Ciceribacter thiooxidans: one gene and its partner. Each later gene encodes a partner of the first gene's protein in a complex. Links are inferred from orthologs where the notes say so. Each region holds a gene or a part of one and is shown on either strand. Other genes may lie near its edges.

Region 1 (7,716 bases):
GATATCGACCCGGATTGCGACATCGTTCTCCTTCATCACGGCGCTTGCAGCCGCTTCGGAGTAAGCGGGATCACGCTCGCCATTGACTGCCACGCGAACATCGCCGAACCAGATGGCGAGCCGGTCACGATCGGCCATTTCACCGGATTTGCCGACAGCCATGACCACGCGGCCCCAGTTCGCATCTTCACCGGCAACCGCCGTCTTGACCAGCGGAGAGTTGGCGACCGACAGGCCGATGCGCTTCGCAGCAACGTCGTTCTCGGCGCCGGTGACGGTGATCGCGATCATCTTTCGGGCACCTTCGCCATCGCGGACCACCTGCAACGCCAGATCCTTGAGAAGGTCGTTGAGGGCAACCCTGAAGCCGGCAAGGCGGGCGTCGTCTGCAGATTCGACGCGCAGCTGTCCGTCCGCGGCGGCGGCGCCGGTCGCAAAAAGCATCAGCGTGTCCGAGGTCGAGGTGTCACTGTCGACCGTTACGGAATTGAACGTCGGTCCGACGCCGGCAGACAACAAAGCCTGCAGCGCAGGCGCTGCAATGTCCGCATCGGTGACCACGAAAGACAGCATCGTCGCCATGTCCGGCGCAATCATGCCGGCGCCCTTGGCGATGCCGTTGATCGTCACGTCGACACCATCGATTTTCGCCGTCCGGGTCGCCACCTTCGGATAGGTGTCGGTCGTCATGATCGCCTTGGCCGCTTCCAGCCAGAAATCGCCGGTCGCGCTCTTCGCCATGTCGCCGAGGACGCCGGAGAACTTGGTCGCATCGAGCGGCTCGCCGATGACGCCCGTGGAGGCGAGATAGATCTCATTCTCTCCGCATCCAAGCGCCGCGGCCGCCGACTTCGCGGTAAGCGTCGTCGCCTCCCTGCCCTTCATCCCCGTGAATGCATTCGCATTGCCGGAGTTGACGACCACGCCGAGTGCGACGCCATGAGAGAGATTCGAGCGGCAGAAATCGACCGGCGCCGACGGGCACTTCGATTTCGTGAATACGCCGGCAACCGCTGCGGGCTTGTCGAAGGCCATCAGAAGGACGTCGGTGCGGTTCTTGTACTTGATGCCGGCTGCCGCAGTCGCCATGCGGACACCTCTGACAGGCGGCATGACAGGGTAGGATTTGGGAGCAAGCGGGGAAACGGTGGCAGACATTTCTTTGCGGCCTGAATAATACGAAGCACAAAAGGGAAGGCCCGCGCTACCTGCGCGGGCCGAAAGACCATTGCCGCGATTACGGCTGCTTGTTCACGTCTTCATAGCCCTTGCGCAGGGTCTCATCGACGATCTCGACCTTCTGGTCGGCCTTCGCCTTGGCAATCAGTTCGAGATACTTGTCGCGCATGACGAGTTGGCGAACCTGCTGCGCGACATCTTCGTAGGCCGGCGGCGGCGCGTCGCGCTTGTCCTCGACCTTGATCACATGAAAGCCGAACTGTGTCTTGACCGGGGTCTTCGAGTAAGTGCCCTTCTCCATGGCGAACGCAGCCTGTTCGAATTCCGGTACCATCCGCCCCTTGGTGAAGTAACCGAGGTCGCCACCTTCCGACTTGTTCGGGTCAGTGGATTTCTCCTTCGCAAGCTCGACGAAATCCTTGCCCTTGTCGAGTTCGGCGATGACGGCCTTCGCCTCGTCTTCGGTCTTCACGAGGATGTGCCGTGCACGAACCTCTTCCTGCTTCGGGAGAGCGGCGATCTCCTTCTCGTAGCGTGCCTTGACCTCGTCGTCGGTTACGGCATCGACCACGTGCTTCTTGAAATACAGGTTATGGAGCTCCCGTTCGGCGATGAACTGCATGCGCTGCTGGTAGGCGGGGTCATCCTTCAGGCCCTCGGCCGTGGCGTTGCCTGCCAGAAGCTTGACGTCGATGGCGCTCGAAAGGGCGGCAACCTTCTTCTGCTCGTCCGGAAGCTGCGACAGCTGCGGATCGAGATTTGCCAGCGCAATATCGAGCTCGGATTGACGGATCTCGAGGTTGCCGACCTTCGCCACCAGGGCGTCCTCGGCAAAAGCAGGTACCTTAAGGCCCACGAGCGCCACGCATGCAGCAAGGGCAAGTTTATGATAGCGAGACATGACAGACCTTTCGAATAGGGTACCGCTTCAAACCGATTGAATCGGGCGAAAAGTTGTCGGATACGCCGGAAACCAACGCCTCCGCAGCAACCTGTCCCGTTGACATCATTCGACCCCCCTCTTATCTGTCACGCAACCTCGCGTCCAGTGAAGTTTCCGGTGGCGGCACTCCATTTCGTCCGTGATCGGGTGCCGGCGAGTGCGCACGCAATATGTGACGAAGTGTCAGAAAGGACCACGCTGATGGTCAGTCTTGGTGGGCTCGCCCGCAAACTGTTCGGCTCGGCAAACGATCGCCGTATCCGCTCCTACCAGCCGAAGGTCGCGGCGATAAACGCTCTCGAAGACAGCATGAAGGCTCTGGACGACGGAGCGCTTGCCGCCAAGACGGCAGAGTTCCGCGAACAGCTTGCCGCGGGCAAAAACCTCGAGGATCTTCTCGTCCCCGCTTTCGCAGTCGCCCGCGAAGCCGCACGCCGAACGCTCGGGCTGCGCCCGTTCGATGTTCAGCTCATCGGCGCGATGATCCTGAACGACAATTCCATCGCTGAAATGAAGACGGGTGAAGGCAAGACCCTCGTTGCGACGCTTGCCGTTTATCTGAATGCACTCGCAGGCAAGGGTGTTCACGTCGTTACCGTCAACGACTACCTCGCCAAGCGCGACTCGACGACGATGGGCAAGCTCTACAGCTTCCTCGGCATGACCACCGGCGTGATCGTGCACGGGCTGTCGGACGAGGAACGGCGGGCAGCCTACGCCTGCGACATCACCTACGCGACGAATAACGAACTCGGTTTCGATTATCTCCGCGACAACATGAAATACGAGCGCTCGCAGATGGTGCAGCGCGGCCATAACTACGCCATCGTCGACGAAGTGGACTCGATCCTGGTCGATGAAGCACGCACGCCGCTCATCATCTCCGGCCCGCTCGATGACCGCTCCGATCTATACACGACGATCGATGCCTTCATTCCGCTGTTGTCCGAGGAAGACTACGAGATCGACGAAAAGCAGCGCTCGGCGAATTTCTCCGAGGTCGGCACCGAGAAGCTGGAAAACCTGCTCCGGGAAGCCAACCTTCTGAAGGGTGCTTCGCTGTACGACGTCGAAAACGTCGCGATCGTCCATCATATCAACAATGCGCTGAAAGCGCACAAGCTCTTCACGCGCGACAAGGACTACATCGTCCGCAACGACGAGGTCGTCATCATCGACGAGTTCACCGGCCGAATGATGCCTGGCCGACGCTATTCGGAAGGACAGCACCAGGCGCTGGAAGCCAAGGAAAAGGTGCAGATCCAGCCCGAAAACCAGACCCTGGCCTCGATCACCTTCCAGAACTATTTCCGCATGTATGGCAAGCTTGCCGGCATGACCGGCACGGCGGCAACCGAAGCGGAAGAATTCGCCAATATCTACGGCCTCGACGTGGTCGAGGTTCCGACGAACCTCCCCATCCAGCGCGTAGACGAGGACGACGAGGTCTACCGGACCGCCGAGGAGAAGTTCCGGGCAATCATTGAAGAGATCAAGACGGCCAACGGACGCGGACAGCCGGTCCTTGTCGGCACTACCTCGATCGAGAAGTCGGAACTGCTTGCCGCCTTGCTGAAGCAATCCGGTTTTCAGGATTTCTCCGTGCTCAACGCGCGCTACCATGAGCAGGAAGCCTATATCGTCAGCCAGGCGGGCGTGCCGGGTGCGGTGACCATCGCAACGAACATGGCCGGCCGCGGCACCGACATCCAGCTCGGTGGCAACCTCGAGATGCGGATCGAGCGCGAAACGGCTGAGATGGAGGCCGGCCCGGAACGCGACGCCAAAGTCGCGGAAATCACGGACGAGGTCGCTCGGCTCAAGCAGAAGGCGCTTGAAGCGGGCGGCCTTTATGTCATCGCGAGCGAGCGGCACGAGAGCCGCCGCATCGACAATCAGCTGCGCGGTCGTTCCGGCCGCCAGGGCGACCCCGGCCGCTCCAAGTTCTATCTGTCGCTCCAGGATGACCTGATGCGCATCTTCGGTTCCGACCGGATGGACGGAATGCTGCAGAAGCTGGGGCTGAAGGAAGGCGAGGCGATCGTCCACCCCTGGATCAACAAGGCACTCGAGCGCGCGCAGAAGAAGGTCGAGGCGCGGAACTTCGATATCCGCAAAAATCTTCTGAAATACGACGACGTTCTAAACGACCAGCGTAAGGTCATCTTCGAGCAGCGTATTGAGCTCATGGATTCTCCGGATGTCTCGGCAACCATCGCCGACATGCGCAATGACGTCATCGAGTCGCTTGTAAGTCTCCACATTCCCGAACGGGCCTATGCCGAGCAATGGGACACGGCAGGCCTCAAGGCGGCCGTTGCACAGCTCCTCAATCTCGACCTTCCGATCGAGGAATGGGGGAAAGAGGAAGGCATCGCTGACGACGATATCCTCGCACGTATTACCGACGCCGCGGACAAGGCTGTCGCCGACAAGGCCGAACGTTTCGGTCCAGAGATCATGCATTATGTCGAACGCTCCGTGGTGCTCCAGACGATCGACCAGCTCTGGCGCGAGCATATTGTCAATCTCGACCATCTGCGTTCTGTGGTCGGTTTCCGCGGCTACGCCCAGCGTGATCCGCTGCAGGAATATAAGGCCGAGGCCTTCGAACTCTTCCAGGCACTGCTTGCAAATCTCCGCGAAGCCGTAACGACGCAGATGATGCGGGTCGAACTGGTGCGTGAAGCGCCGCCGCCGTCGGTTCCCGAGATGGAAGGCCATCATATCGACGCGACGACCGGCGAGGACGACTTCAACGAGGGCGGCTCTGCAGGCGCCCTCCTGGCGGCGCCCGACTACGTGGCTCCGGAAAACCGCGATCCCAAGGACCCATCCACTTGGGGTAAGGTCGGTCGCAACGAGGCGTGCCCTTGCGGCTCGGGAAAGAAGTACAAGCATTGCCACGGCGCCTTCGAACAGGCGTAAGAGGCAGGAACAAAAACTCTGGAAGGCGGCTCTCGGGCCGCCTTTCTGCATTATGGCGAGACACCCGTGCGCGACGGAGGAACCGTTTTTTAACCCTGACTAGGCACAATGCGCCGGTCAGTATTGCGTCATCGGTGAGTATAGCGTGTCGATCCCGGCAGTGATCCAGTTTGCGGAAAAAGTACTGCCGAGCAGCCTGCATCCGGCGTTCAGGCGGCTGGAGAGCGTGCTGCTGAGCGACGACGACAACGCCCAGTCCCGGCGCAAGGCGCTCATCGCCTTTGCGATCCGCGTCGTCAGCGCCGCGATTGCCCTTGTTTCCCAGATCATCCAGGCCCGGATCATGGGTGAGTTCGAATACGGCATATTCGTTTTCGTGTGGGTTCTGGTCGTGCTCGCCGGCAATCTCTCCTGCCTCGGCTTCCACGCGACGATCATCCGTTTCCTGCCACAGTACCAGGCGCTGGGCGAGTATGACAGCATCCGTGGGCTGACCCACACTGCGCGGCGCTTCTCGATGTTCATGGCAAGCCTGCTTGCCATCGCCGGCATCCTGCTCCTGCAGTTTGCGGGCGAACGGATCGAAACCTATTATGTCATGCCGCTGATCTTCGGCCTCGCCACCCTGCCGATGATTGCTTTGGGGGACGTCCTCGAAGGCACCGCCCGTGCCAACCACTGGACCATCGGAGCCCTGAGCCCGACCTATCTCATCCGTCCGACCCTTATCCTGCTCTTCATGGTGGTCGCAGTTCTCTTCGGCGCGCCGCACACGGCGACCACGGCCATGCAGGCAGCATTACTTGCCACCTATGTCACCTCCCTCTGCCAGTTCGCGGTTATCGAGTGGAGATTGCGGAAACGCTTCGTGTTCAATACGGCAAAGATTGACTTTCTCGTTTGGTTTAAGGTTGCAATCCCGATCTTCCTGATCGAGGGATTTTCCTTTCTCCTGACCAACTCGGATGTGGTCATCGTCGGTCTCTACCTCGATCCGGAACAGGTTGCCGTCTATTTCGCCGCGTCCAAGACCATGGCGCTCGTGCAGTTCGTCTATTTCGCCATAAAGACGGTCGTGGCGCCAAGGTTCTCGGCCATGATGGCGCAGTCGGACATACGGCAACTCGCGGTCTTCGCCGGCAACACCGTTCGCTGGAGCTTCTGGCCGTCGCTTCTGATGGGTTGCGCCGTGTTACTCTTCGGAAGGTTTCTTCTGATGCTATTCGGCGAGGCATTCACCTCCGGCTACGTCCTCATGGCGATCCTCCTCGCGGGCATCCTCTCGAAGGCGGTGGTCGGGCCCGGAGAAGTGCTGCTGACGATGGCCGGCCGGCAAGGCCTTTGTGTGTGGCTTTACGTGATCGCGCTCACGACAAACATCGCATTGAATGTTATTCTGATCCCGCTCTTCGGCTTGGTGGGTGCGGCTTCTGCCACTGCCGCGGCCATGATGGTCGAAGCGCTTCTCCTCCATGTCGCCGTGCGCACTTCGCTCGGTATCGTACTTTTCGCATTCGCCAATCCTCTGGCAATCCTGGACAGAACAAGGCCGTCACGATCATGATGCAGCCGCCGATCTTCAACGACAGCAAGAATGGTCCCGACAGCGTCCCTCCCGGGACACTCTCCGTGGACGGACGTCCGGGCGTCGCCGCCGACGTGCGTGTCGCTGTCGGACGCCCGGGACGCCACCTTGCGCTCTACCCCGGCCGCATGGGCTACGATCTGCAGGAAGAACTGGACTTCCTCACCTATCGAGCCATGGAACCCAATGTCTTTTTCGCTGCCCGCTTCCTTGCGCCGGCGATGCCACGGCTTGAGGATCGGCAGATCCGCATCGCCATCATTCGCGACGAGGTTGGCGCGCGTAGCCGCATGCGCCTGTTGATGCCGTTCTCCATCGAGAAGCCGGGCTTCTCCGTCGGCCCTTCGATCATCCGGGTCTGGGCCAACGACTTCGGTCCGCTCGGAACGCCGCTCGTCGACACGGAGGATGCTGCGGAGACGATTGACAACCTCTTCGAGGCGCTCGCCGCTCAGGAGGCAAAACTCCCCGGAGTCCTCGTCCTGCCCAGCCTTCGCGTCAACGGCCCGTTTGCCAAGCTTGCGAGAGCGCTGGCTCTCAGCCGGGACCTGCCCCTGACGATCACCAATCCTTCCGAGCGCCCGATGCTCGAGAGCTATGAGGACGGCAACACCTACCTCAGGAATGCTATCTCCCGTGGTCACCTGAAGGACATCCGCCGGCAGCGCCGGTTGCTCGCCCAGGAGGGCGAACTTCTCTACGATGTCGCCCGACAGCCCGAAGAGATCCGGCTGCGCATGGAGGAGTTCCTGTCGCTCGAGGCAAAGGGCTGGAAAGGGAAAAAACGGACGGCGCTCCTGAACGATCGTTATCGTTCCGCCTTCGCGCGTGAAGCCATCAGCAACCTTGCCGAGGTCGACGCTGTGCGCATTCACACTCTCGACCTCGACGGCAAAGCGGTCGCCTCGATGATCGTCTTCATCATGGCCGGCGAGGCCTACACCTGGAAAACCACGTTCGACGAGGATTATGCCCGCTTCTCACCCGGCAAATTGCTTGCCGCGGACCTGACCGTCTGGCACCTGGAAGACGCCAACATCGTGCGCACGGATTCCTCCACCGAGGCCGAGCAGACCATGCT
Region 2 (6,606 bases), 1.7 Mb from region 1 along the record:
TGATGAAGGCGGTCGTCGTTCGTACCGCCAAGGATATCCGCCGTGCAGACGGTAGTGTCATCCGCTTCGACACCAACGCTGCCGTCCTCATTGACAACAAGAAAGAGCCGATCGGCACCCGTATCTTCGGACCGGTTCCGCGCGAACTTCGCGCCAAGAACCACATGAAGATCATCTCGCTGGCTCCGGAAGTACTGTAAGGGAGCGACAAGCGATGCAAAAGATTCGTAAGGGCGACAAGGTCGTCGTACTCACCGGTAAGGACAAGGGTCGTTCCGGCGAAGTCATTCAGGTGATGCCGAAGGAAGACCGTGCGGTCGTTCGTGGTGTCAATATCGTCAAGCGCCATCAGCGTCAGACCCAGAGCCAGGAAGCCGGCATCATCAGCAAGGAAGCTTCCGTGCATCTGTCCAACCTTGCCGTCATGGACAAGGACGGCAAACCGACTCGCGTCGGTTTCAAGGTGGTCGACGGTAAGAAGGTGCGTGTGGCCAAGCGTTCGGGAGATGTGATCGATGGCTGAGGCAAAGTACGAGCCGCGGCTCAAGAAGGAATATGTTTCCCGGATCCGCAAGAGCATGCAGGAGGCTTTCTCCTACGCCAACGAAATGCAGATCCCGAAGATCGACAAGATCGTGATCAACATGGGCGTGGGCGAAGCTACCGGCGACTCCAAGAAGCCGACCATTGCTGCCGCCGACCTCGCGGCGATCGCCGGCCAGAAGCCGGTCATCACCAAGGCACGCAACTCGATCGCCGGCTTCAAGGTTCGTGAAAACATGCCGATCGGCGCGAAGGTTACTCTTCGTGGCGCCCGCATGTACGAATTCCTGGACCGCCTGATCAACATCGCGCTGCCGCGCGTTCGCGACTTCCGGGGCCTGAACCCGAAGAGCTTTGACGGCCGTGGCAACTTCGCCATGGGCATCAAGGAACACATTGTGTTCCCTGAGATCAACTACGACAAGGTTGATCAGATGTGGGGCATGGACATCATCGTTTGCACGACGGCAAACACGGACGACGAAGCTCGGGCTCTTCTGAAAGAGTTCAACTTCCCCTTCCGTCAGTAACCGTAACGACGAGCGTAGAAGAGGAACTTCCATATGGCGAAGACCAGCGCAGTTGAAAAGAACAAGCGCCGCCGCAAGACCGTTGCCCAGCAGGCCGCCAAGCGCGCCGCTCTCAAGGCAACCATCATGAACCAGTCTCTCTCGATCGAAGAGCGGTTCAAGGCAACCCTGAAGCTGGCAGAACTGCCGCGCGATGGCTCCAAGACCCGCATTCGCAACCGTTGCGAAGTGACCGGTCGTCCGCGCGCATTCTACCGTAAGCTCAAGATGTCGCGTATCGCGCTTCGCGAGCTGGGCAACCTCGGCAAGGTGCCGGGCATTGTCAAGTCGAGCTGGTAAGGAGACGGATAAATGACGATGACTGATCCGTTGGGCGATATGCTCACCCGCATCCGGAACGGTGCTGCTCGCCGCAAGGCGTCGGTAACCACCCCGGCCTCCAAGCTCCGTGCCCGCGTTCTCGACGTCCTGCAGGCCGAAGGTTATATCCGCGGCTACAGCCAGGTCGACTACGACAACGGCAAGTCCGAACTCACGATCGAACTGAAGTACTACGAAGGTGCTTCGGTCATCCGCGAGATCGGCCGTGTCTCCAAGCCGGGCCGCCGGGTTTATGTCTCGGTTAAGTCCATTCCGCAGGTCGCGAACGGCCTCGGCATCACCATCCTTTCGACTCCGAAGGGCGTGATGGCCGATCACCAGGCTCGCGAACAGAACGTTGGTGGCGAGGTTCTCTGCTCGGTCTTCTAAGACAGGGCAGGGATCTCCAGAGCGAACAGACAGGATTTCAAAAATGTCTCGTATCGGTAAAAAGCCCGTTCAGGTTCCTGCAGGGATCACGGCCACTGTCGATGGCCAGAAGGTCACCGCCAAGGGTCCGAAGGGCGAACTGTTCTTCGTCGCTAACGACGAAATCTCCGTTAAGCTGGAAGACAACGCCGTTGTCGTCCAGCCGGTCAACGACACCAAGGATGCTCGTTCGAAGTGGGGCATGTCCCGCACGATGATCGAGAACATCTTCAAAGGTGTGAAGGACGGCTACGAGCGCAAGCTCGAGATCAACGGCGTCGGCTACCGCGCCGCCATGCAGGGCAAGAACCTGCAGCTGGCGCTCGGCTTCAGCCATGACGTCGTCTACGAACCGCCGGTCGGTATCTCGATCGCCGTTCCGAAGCCGACGGAAATCGTGGTTTCCGGCATCAGCAAGCAGCAGGTCGGTCAGGTCGCTGCCGAGATCCGCGAATACCGCGGCCCTGAGCCCTACAAGGGCAAGGGTGTCAAGTATGCCGAAGAGCGGATCGTCCGCAAAGAAGGCAAGAAGAAGTAAGGAACGCGCGAAATGGCAAGCAGAAAAGAAGCACTGGTTCGTCGTGCCAATCGCGTACGGCGTCAGATCAAGGCGGTGGCCAATGGCCGTCCGCGTCTGTCGGTTCATCGCTCGTCGAAGAACATCTATGCCCAGATCATCGACGATGTCGCCGGCCGTACGCTGGCTGCCGCGTCGACCCTGGACACCGGTCTTCGCTCGTCGCTGAAGACTGGCGCGGATGTCGCAGCCGCAGCTGCCGTCGGCAAGCTCGTCGCCGAGCGTGCCGTCAAGGCCGGCGTCAAGGAAGTGGTCTTCGACCGCGGCGCCTTCATCTATCACGGCCGCATCAAGGCTCTCGCCGATGCAGCCCGCGAAGGTGGTCTGGCATTCTGATTTGAGAGTTTCCGCCCGGACTTGCAGTCCGGGCGGATTTCCGGCATTAGCCGGTTTCCCCGATTTCGTCCCATGACCCGCAAGGGCAGGGCGAAATTTTTTCGTAATCTGCCGATTGCACCCGGAAAAGAAAAAGGAACAGGACAATGGCACAGGACAGGCGTGGTTCGCGCGATGATCGTGCGAACCGTGAAGAGCGCGACAGCGAGTTCGTAGACAAGCTGGTCGCCATCAATCGCGTCGCCAAGGTGGTGAAGGGCGGCCGTCGTTTCGGCTTTGCAGCCCTCGTCGTCGTTGGCGACCAGAAGGGCCGGGTCGGTTTCGGCCATGGCAAGGCACGCGAAGTGCCGGAAGCAATCCGCAAGGCGACCGAAGCCGCCAAGCGCGACATGATCTTCGTACCGCTGCGTGACGGCCGTACGCTGCATCACGACGTTAACGGCCGCCACGGCGCCGGCAAGGTTCTGCTGCGCTCCGCCAAGGCTGGTACCGGTATCATCGCCGGTGGTCCGATGCGCGCCGTCTTCGAAACGCTCGGCATGCACGACGTCGTCGCCAAGTCGACCGGTTCGTCGAACCCGTACAACATGGTTCGCGCCACGTTCGACGCCCTGAAGCACCAGGTGCACCCGAAGGACATCGCAGCTCAGCGCGGCCTCAAGTATGCCACGCTCCAGGCTCGCCGTGCCGCTTCCGGCAACGCCTCTGAAGAATAAGAGGAGTCTGAACCATGGCTAAGGCTACGAAGAAGACTGAAGCAAAGACGATCACGATCGAACAGATCGGCTCGCCCATCCGCCGCCCGGAAGTCCAGCGCAAGACGCTCATCGGGCTGGGCCTCAACAAGATGCACCGGGTCCGCACACTGGAGGATACCCCTTCGGTTCGTGGCATGATCCGTGCTGTCCAGCATCTCGTTCGCGTCGTCGACGAGAAGTGAGACGGAGGAAGTCACCATGAAACTGAATGAAATCAAGGACAACGAAGGCTCCTCCAAGGACCGTATCCGCGTTGGTCGCGGTATCGGCTCCGGCAAGGGCAAGACCGGTGGTCGCGGCGTCAAGGGTCAGAAGGCTCGTTCGGGCGTTGCCGTCAACGGCTTCGAAGGCGGTCAGATGCCCATCTACCGTCGTCTGCCGAAGCGCGGCTTCAACAACATCTTCGCATCTGAATTCGTGACCGTTTCGCTCGGCCGCATCCAGACCGCGATCGATGCCAAGAAGCTCGATCCGAAGGCAACGATCGATGCTGCTGCCCTCAAGGCTGCCGGCGTCATCCGTCGCCCGAAGGACGGTGTTCGCGTTCTTTCCGACGGCGAACTGAAGGCAAAGGTCACCCTCGAGGTTGCCGGCGCTTCCAAGGCCGCGATCGAAAAGATCGAGAAGGCCGGCGGTTCGATCAAGCTGCTCATCGCAGCTGCGGAAGCCGCTGAATAAGTACGATTTGATCGCCCGGGGTGCTTCACACCGGGCGATTTTGCTCCCATATGTGAGCCTCACGATCCTCAGAAGGGGTGACGTTGTTTCGTCTTCCGGGAGATTCTGGAAAACAAGGTGAGGCGAGCGGTTTCTCCGCAATCATGCCGCGCCCTGTTTTCTGAAAACGATTTGGTGAATAACCTCCGGAGTGCGCGCTCCGGATCGGGTTACGCGGAGAATTTCATGGCTTCTGCAGCGGAACAATTGGCCTCGAATCTCAATTTTTCGACCTTTGCGAAGGCGGAAGATCTGAAGAAGCGGCTGTGGTTTACTCTTGCCGCGCTTCTTGTCTATCGTCTCGGCACGCATATCCCGCTGCCCGGTCTCAATCCCGAAGCCTATGCGGCCGCCTTCAAGGGGCAGGCCGGCGGTATTCTCGGCCTCTTCAACATGTTCTCCGGCGGCGCCGTGCAGCGCATGGCGATCTTCGCCCTGGGGATCATGCCGTATATCTCGGCCTCGATCATCGTGCAGTTGATGACGTCCGTCGTCCCGGCGCTCGAGAACCTGAAGAAGGAAGGCGAGCAGGGCCGCAAGGTCATCAACCAGTACACCCGCTACGGCACCGTTCTCCTCGGCACCTTGCAGGCCTACGGCATCGCCGTCGGGCTGGAGAGCGGGCAGGGCCTGGTCAATGATCCCGGCCTGTTCTTCCGCCTTTCGACCGTGGTCACGCTTCTCGGCGGCACCATGTTCCTGATGTGGCTCGGCGAGCAGATCACCTCGCGCGGCATCGGCAACGGCATTTCGCTCATCATCTTCTCCGGTATTGCCGCGGGCCTTCCGTCCGCCGTCGCCGGGACCCTCGAACTCGGCCGCACGGGTGCCCTTTCGACGGCGCTCATCCTGACGGTCATCGTGGTCGCGATCGCCGTCATCGGACTGATCGTCTTCGTCGAGCGTGCGCAGCGCCGTCTGCTCATTCAGTATCCGAAGCGTCAGGTTGGCAACCGCATGTTCCAGGGCGACACCTCGCACCTGCCGCTGAAGCTCAACACCTCGGGCGTCATCCCGGCGATCTTCGCGTCCTCGCTGCTGCTTCTGCCGGCGACTGCCGCGGGCTTCTCCGGCACCTCGACGCTGCCCTCCTGGGCGACCACCGTCGTCGCGGCGCTCGGCCATGGCCAGCCGCTCTACATGGTGCTCTACGGCGCTCTCATTGCCTTTTTCGCCTTCTTCTATACCGCGATCGTCTTCAACCCGAAGGACACCGCGGACAACCTGAAGAAGCATGGCGGCTTCATTCCCGGCATCCGTCCGGGCGAGCGTACCGCCGAATACATCGACTACGTGCTGACGCGTGTCACCGTGGTCGGCGCGATCTACCTCGTCTTCGTCTGTATCCTCCCCGAGATCCTGGTCGCCCGCACCGGCGTTCCATTATCCCTTGGTGGTACTTCGCTTTTGATTGTTGTCAGCGTCACCCTCGATACTGTAGCACAGATTCAGGGCCACCTGATTGCCCAGCAGTATGAGGGCCTGATCAAGAAGTCGAAGTTGCGTGGAGGAAAGAGGGGACGATGAGACTTATCCTTTTGGGACCGCCGGGTGCGGGGAAAGGCACCCAGGCCCAGCGTATCGTCGCGAAGCACGGCATTCCGCAATTGTCGACCGGTGACATGCTGCGTGCAGCGGTCGCCGCGGAGACCGAGGTGGGCAAGCGTGCCAAGGCCGTCATGGACGCGGGCAAGCTGGTCTCGGACGATATCGTGATCGCCATCGTCTCGGAGCGAATCGATCAGCCGGATTGTGCCGACGGTTTCATTCTGGATGGTTTTCCGCGCACGCTCGTACAGGCGGATGCGACGGAGAAGATGCTCGCGGACAAGGGGCTGGATCTTTCCGTGGTCGTCGAGCTCCGGGTCGACGACAAGGAACTGGTCCGGCGCGTTTCGGGCCGCTATTCCTGCGGCAATTGCGGGACTGTCTATCACGACACCGACAAGAAGCCGACGGTCGAGGGTGTCTGCGACACCTGCGGATCGACGCAGTTCAAGCGCCGTCCGGACGACAATGCCGAGACCATGAAGGCCCGGCTCGAGGCTTACTACAAGGAAACCTCGCCGCTCATCGGCTACTACTATGCCAAGGGCAAGCTGCAATCCGTGGATGGCATGAAGGACATGGATGCCGTCACCGCGGACATTGAGGCGATCCTCGCAACCGTGAAGGGCTGACGAGGCTTCAAGAATCTTTACCGGAACAGTTGCTTTTGTCGACTGATTCCGCTAAATAGCGCGCCAACTCGCGACATGTAAGCGATCGGCGCGTTCTTCCGCACGGAGGACCGGGTTCGATCGTTTTGACATGTTGAGGACCCGAATTTGAACGCGCGGCCTGTTTGGCTGCGTAA

What was found. The genes of interacting proteins can lie anywhere in the genome.
Region 2: the proteins of secA (region 1) and secY are in contact, whole or in part, in a crystal structure (PDB 3DIN), measured with the Thermotoga maritima proteins. The link is inferred for Ciceribacter thiooxidans from one-to-one orthologs. Residues at the interface, in WP_004082002.1 of Thermotoga maritima: Glu261, Ala262, Arg263, Lys300, Ala301, Arg302, Thr303, Ile304, Ile305, Leu323, Tyr324, Asp325, Pro326, Val329, Ser330, Tyr333, Ile336, Lys340, Phe345, Val349, Glu363, Phe364, Tyr374, Ser375, Gly376, Gly377, Glu393, Ile395, Thr482, Ser483; in WP_004081795.1 of Thermotoga maritima: Glu108, Gly109, Glu110, Glu111, Ala236, Glu237, Arg238, Arg239, Ile240, Thr241, Ile242, Gln243, Tyr244, Ala245, Arg246, Arg247, Val248, Thr249, Gly250, Arg251, Arg252, Val253, Tyr254, Gly256, Ala257, Ser258, Thr259, Tyr260, Leu261, Pro262.

What each region holds. Positions count from the first base shown.
Region 1 is NZ_CP059896.1:199,756-207,471, reverse strand. What follows is about bases 1,997-5,250. They hold secA (preprotein translocase subunit SecA), read left to right. Parts: upstream 1,997-2,323; coding sequence 2,324-5,050; downstream 5,051-5,250. Other genes in these bases: H4I97_RS00925 (lipopolysaccharide biosynthesis protein), read left to right, coding at 5,196-5,250; H4I97_RS00935 (peptidylprolyl isomerase), read right to left, coding at 1,997-2,080. In the rest of the region: bifunctional glutamate N-acetyltransferase/amino-acid acetyltransferase ArgJ, read right to left, coding at 1-1,158; more of H4I97_RS00935, read right to left, coding at 1,238-1,996; more of H4I97_RS00925, read left to right, coding at 5,251-6,614; H4I97_RS00920 (GNAT family N-acetyltransferase), read left to right, coding at 6,611-7,716. UniProt on the Escherichia coli protein: Required for protein export, interacts with the SecYEG preprotein conducting channel.
Region 2 is NZ_CP059896.1:1,923,210-1,929,815, reverse strand. Bases 3,713-6,606 are described here. They hold secY (preprotein translocase subunit SecY), read left to right. Parts: upstream 3,713-4,436; coding sequence 4,437-5,777; downstream 5,778-6,606. Other genes in these bases: H4I97_RS09190 (adenylate kinase), read left to right, coding at 5,774-6,430; rplO (50S ribosomal protein L15), read left to right, coding at 3,732-4,211; rpmD (50S ribosomal protein L30), read left to right, coding at 3,713-3,715. Also shown: rplN (50S ribosomal protein L14), read left to right, coding at 1-200; rplX (50S ribosomal protein L24), read left to right, coding at 215-523; rplE (50S ribosomal protein L5), read left to right, coding at 516-1,073; rpsN (30S ribosomal protein S14), read left to right, coding at 1,107-1,412; rpsH (30S ribosomal protein S8), read left to right, coding at 1,425-1,823; rplF (50S ribosomal protein L6), read left to right, coding at 1,867-2,400; rplR (50S ribosomal protein L18), read left to right, coding at 2,413-2,775; rpsE (30S ribosomal protein S5), read left to right, coding at 2,922-3,491; more of rpmD, read left to right, coding at 3,506-3,712. UniProt on the Escherichia coli protein: The central subunit of the protein translocation channel SecYEG. Consists of two halves formed by TMs 1-5 and 6-10.